2 regions of the Curtobacterium sp. MR_MD2014 genome follow, and region 1 is predicted to be linked to the other one. Evidence: riboswitches for the same ligand, from Rfam matches in the RefSeq annotation. Region 1 holds a riboswitch; the other holds the start of a gene.

Region 1 (2,195 bases):
AGAACAGCGCCTGGTCCCAGTCGATGTCCCCGCTGGTCGCCTTGGCGTACGGGTCGAGGAGCAGCTTGTGCGGGTTGCCGCGCAGTCCGTTCGCCGGGTCGTACGGGGCGTGCACGCGGAAGCCGTACTCCTGCCCCGGGGCGACGTTCGGCAGGTAGGCGTGCCAGACGTGTGCGTCCACCTCGACCAGGTCGACGCACTCCTCGTTCCCCGCGTCGTCGAAGAGGCACAGTTCCACGCGGTCGGCGACCTCGCTGAACAGGGCGAAGTTCGTGCCGCTGCCGTCGTAGGTCGCCCCGAGGGGGTACGGGTTGCCGGGCCAGGTGTGCAAACAGTCCTCCAGGTGTGGGTTCCGCCACGGTATCGGCGCGGGCCGTCCGCGTCCGCAGACAAGCCCCAGGGGTGGACGGCCGCAGGTGCTCGCCGGCCTGTGGAGGAACCGCCGAGTAGCCTCGCGCGCATGGCCAACATCGTGAGTCAGATCGCAGACAAGGTGCGCCCCGTGGGCGTCTCGACCAACTACGGCGAACCGGTCGAGGTCGGGGACCAGACCCTCATCCCGGTGTCCATCGGCTGGTTCGGCTTCGGCGCCGGCGGGGACGACGAGAACGGCGGCGGCGGTGGCGGCGGGGCGTCGATCCCCGTCGGTGCGTACGTGCGTCGCCCGGGGCAGGACCTGCAGTTCGAGCCGAACCTGATCTCGCTGCTCGCGGTGAGCATCCCCACCATCTGGGTGACCGGCAAGGCCCTGAGCAAGGTGATCCGCGCCCTCAAGAAGTGACCCACCGGACGGGAGGCCCGTGGCGACGCCGCCACGGGCCTCCCGTCCGTCACGCGGTCGCGACCGCGTCTAGACTGCTGCCACACACACGGGAGTCCGGGACCGCCGGGCTGAGAGGGAGCGAACGGCGCTCCGACCGTCGAACCTGATCCGGGTCATGCCGGCGCAGGGAGGAGTCAGCAACCATGCCTGCATCCACGCAGTCCGCAGCACCGTCCACCACCGTCAGGCGCTCGTTGCGCTGGCGGGTCGTCGACATCGTCGTCGCGAGCGTCCTCGCCGTCGCGATCGGTGTCGTCTTCAAGCTCTGGGAGTTCGGCTACGAGCCGATCAGCGCCGTCGCCGCCCTGGTCCTCCCCGGCACCCAGGCACTCTTCGGCGGGGTCTGGCTGCTCGCCGGGCCGCTCGTCGCCATCGTCGTCCGGAAGCCCGGGGCCGCGCTCTACGCCGAGATGGTCGCCGCCAGCGTCGAGGCACTGCTCGGCACCCAGTGGGGGTGGCTGACGCTCGAGGCCGGTCTCGTGCAGGGCCTCGGGGCCGAGGTCGTGCTCGCACTGTTCCTCTACCGGGCCTACCGGCTGCCGGTCGTCGTGCTCGCCGGTGCCGCCGCGGGGCTCGCCCTCGGCATCAACGACACCGTGCTCTGGTACCCGGGGCTCGACGCGGCGTTCAAGACCGTCTACGTCGTGTCCGCCGTGGTGTCCGGGGCCGTGATCGCCGGGCTCGGTTCGTGGCTGCTCGTGCGGGCGCTCGCCGCGACCGGCGTGCTGTCCTCGTTCGCCGCGGGGCGTGAGCACGCCCGACGGACGCACGCGACGACCCCGCAGGAGTCGTCCGCCCCGACCGGCGCGACCGTTCCGCTCGACGGAGCGCAGTCCGGCACCGCGACGCCTGCTGCCGAGCAGGCCGAGCGCGGGTCCCGCGCCGCCCGGTGACGGCCGTGTCGTCCTCGGGGGCGGCGCGGATCGCCTTCCGTGACTGGGGCTGGCGGTACGCCGGGCGCGACGCGTGGGCGGTGCGCGGTCTCGACCTCGTCGTCGAGCCGGGTGATCGCGTCGCGGTCGTCGGCCCCTCGGGCGCCGGCAAGTCGACGGTGCTCCGCGCGGTCGCAGCGGTGCTGGCGGACGAGCCGGACCCCGACGACGACACCGCCGCAGCCGTGCAGGGCTCGGTCCTGGTCGACGGCGCCGACCCCCGCGCGGTCCGCGGGCGCGTCGGCCTCGTCATGCAGGATCCCGAGGCCCACACGGTGATGTCGCGCATCGGCGACGACGTGGCCTTCGGATGCGAGAACACCGGCGTCCCGCGGGCCGAGACGTGGGAACGCGTCCGGCACGCGCTCGGGGTCGTCGGCCTCGACCTGCCGCTCGACCGGTCGACGAGCCGGCTCTCCGGCGGGCAGCGGCAGCGTCTG
Region 2 (2,195 bases), 330 kb from region 1:
GGCGTCGACCGCGGCACGGACGACGCCGAGCACGCCCCTGCCGTGCCGGTCGACGAGCACCGGGTCGGTGACCAGGTAGACGCCCAGGTCCGTCGGGGCGCTCACGGTCGGACCACCGTCGGCGCTGCAGCGGATCCCGGGATCGTCGGTGGTGCGGACTCCGTGGTGATGCGCGCCACCCGGAGGACGTCCTCGGGGGTCAGCGTCGCCAGCCGGTCGAGGAACAGCGGCTGGAAGGTCCCCGGGCCGCCGGCGTCACGCGCGGCGAGCTCGGCGGCGACCGTGTGCACCACCGTCCCGGCGACGGCTGCTGCGCCCGGGTCGTCCGGGACCACCGCCGCGAAGGCGGCGACCACCGCGCCGAGCGCGCACCCGCCCCCGGTGATGCGGGTCAGCAGCGGCGACCCGTTCGCGACCCGCACCACGCCGGTGCCCGGCGCGACCAGCAGGTCGACGGGACCGGACACGGCCACGGCGCCCACGAGCCTCCCGTCCGACGCCCGGAGCGCTGCCGCCCGCGCCTCGTCCGTGCCGGCGGTGCTGTCGACCCCGCGGCCGCCGTCGGCGTCGCCGAGCAGGGCGAGGACCTCCGAGGCGTTCCCGCGCAGCACGGTCGGCCGGAGCGCGAGGAGCTCGCGGGCGAGGGCGGTGCGGACCGGCAGCGCGCCGACCGCGACGGGGTCCAGGACCCACGGTGTGCCGACGTCGACGGCCGCGGATGCCGCCTCGACCGACGCCGCACGCGGCTCCGGGTGCGGGGTGCCGGTGTTGACGAGCAGGGCGTCGGCGACGCGGGCGAACGGGCCGGCCTCGGTGGTGACGTCGACCATCGCCGCGGAGGCGCCGAGGGCGAGCAGGACGTTCGCCGTGACGTTCTGCACCACGGTGTTCGTGATGCACTGCACCAGGGGGCTGCGGGCGCGCACCTCCTCGAGCAGCGTGGCGGTGCGGTCGGCCCAGTCCGGGGACGGGGAGCCGGCGGGTCCGGGTACGGGCGCAGCAGTGTGCATGGACGATCCCTTCGCGAGTACGAGCTCGAGCAGGTTCGACGGGTGTGATCTCAGCCGCTCGGTGCGGCACCCCGTGTCTCGGACGACACCGTACACGACGTCCGACGACCTCCTCCGGGCACTCCGGGGGTGCGGTGTGCCAGTGTTGACGGGTGCCTGACGTGACCCCTCCCGGACCGCCGCCCGGACCCCGCGACCCCGGCGACGCGTGGGCCGTCGGACCGGACGGCACCAAGGCCTGGGGACGCTTCGGCGCGGCCGGCCTGCTCGTCGACGACGGTGCCGGCCGGGTGCTCCTGCAGCACCGCGTCGAGTGGAGCCACCACGGCGGCACGTGGGGGATCCCCGGTGGTGCACGCCACCAGGACGAGGACGCCGTCACCGCCGCGCTCCGGGAGTCCGCGGAGGAGGCCGGGGTGCCCGAGGACGGCATCGACCTGCGGCACGCCGCCGTGCTCGACCTGGGCTTCTGGACCTACACGACCGTCGTCGGTCGCGCCCGCCGCCCGTTCGAGCCGGTGATCGCGGACCGCGAGAGCCTCGCGCTGTCGTGGGTCCCCGTCGCCGAGGTCGACGCGCTGCCCCTGCACCCGGGCTTCGGTGCCTCGTGGCCGGCCCTGCGCGGCGCGATCGAGACGGTCCCGCACGTGGTGGTGGACGCGGCGAACGTCGTCGGCAGCGTGCCGGACGGCTGGTGGAAGGACCGTGCGGGCGCGGCGGAGCGGCTGCTGTCGTCCGTGGCGGCGCTCGCCGGACGGGGCGTGGGCGCGGGGGAGCTCGGGTTGCCCTTCGCCCGCTGGTGGCCGCGGTGGACGGTGGTGCTCGAGGGCGAGGCACGGGCGGCCGGCGCGGGTGCCGGTGCTGCGGGCACGGCGGCGGGTGCCGTCGGTGCCGGCGACCTCGGCGGTGCGGCCGACTCGGTCGGGGTCGTCCGCGCCGAGGGTCCCGGCGACGACGCGATCGTCGAGGCCGCCCGGTCGGCGCTCGGCGACGGACACGCACCGGTCGTCGTCGTCACGGCGGACCGGGAGCTCCGTACCCGGGTCGAGGCCCTGGGCGCCGAGGTCCGCGGCCCCGGCTGGTTCCGCGAGCAGTAGTCCGCCACCGCTGCATCGGTCCGCTGCTGCGTCGGCCCACCGCAGCGCCGGTCCGCTGCTGCGGCGGTCCACTGCAGCGTCGGTCCGG

Evidence for each region. Region 1 has a riboswitch for thiamine pyrophosphate ahead of NI26_RS04610 (ECF transporter S component). Riboswitches for the same ligand answer to the same signal wherever they lie in the genome.
Region 2: it holds a riboswitch for thiamine pyrophosphate, as region 1 does, so the genes downstream of both, thiM (hydroxyethylthiazole kinase) here and NI26_RS04610 (ECF transporter S component) in region 1, are expected to answer to the same signal.

What each region holds. Positions count from the first base shown of each region.
Region 1 covers NZ_CP009755.1:994,753-996,947, forward strand. Annotated here, with positions in the region: gene glgX (glycogen debranching protein GlgX) at 1-331, opposite strand, end outside; gene NI26_RS04605 (hypothetical protein) at 461-781, shown strand; TPP riboswitch at 860-971, shown strand; gene NI26_RS04610 (ECF transporter S component) at 967-1,716, shown strand; gene NI26_RS04615 (ABC transporter ATP-binding protein) at 1,722-2,195, shown strand, end outside.
Region 2 covers NZ_CP009755.1:1,328,133-1,330,327, forward strand. Annotated here, with positions in the region: gene thiE (thiamine phosphate synthase) at 1-105, opposite strand, end outside; gene thiM (hydroxyethylthiazole kinase) at 102-1,010, opposite strand; TPP riboswitch at 999-1,094, opposite strand; gene NI26_RS06150 (NUDIX domain-containing protein) at 1,163-2,107, shown strand.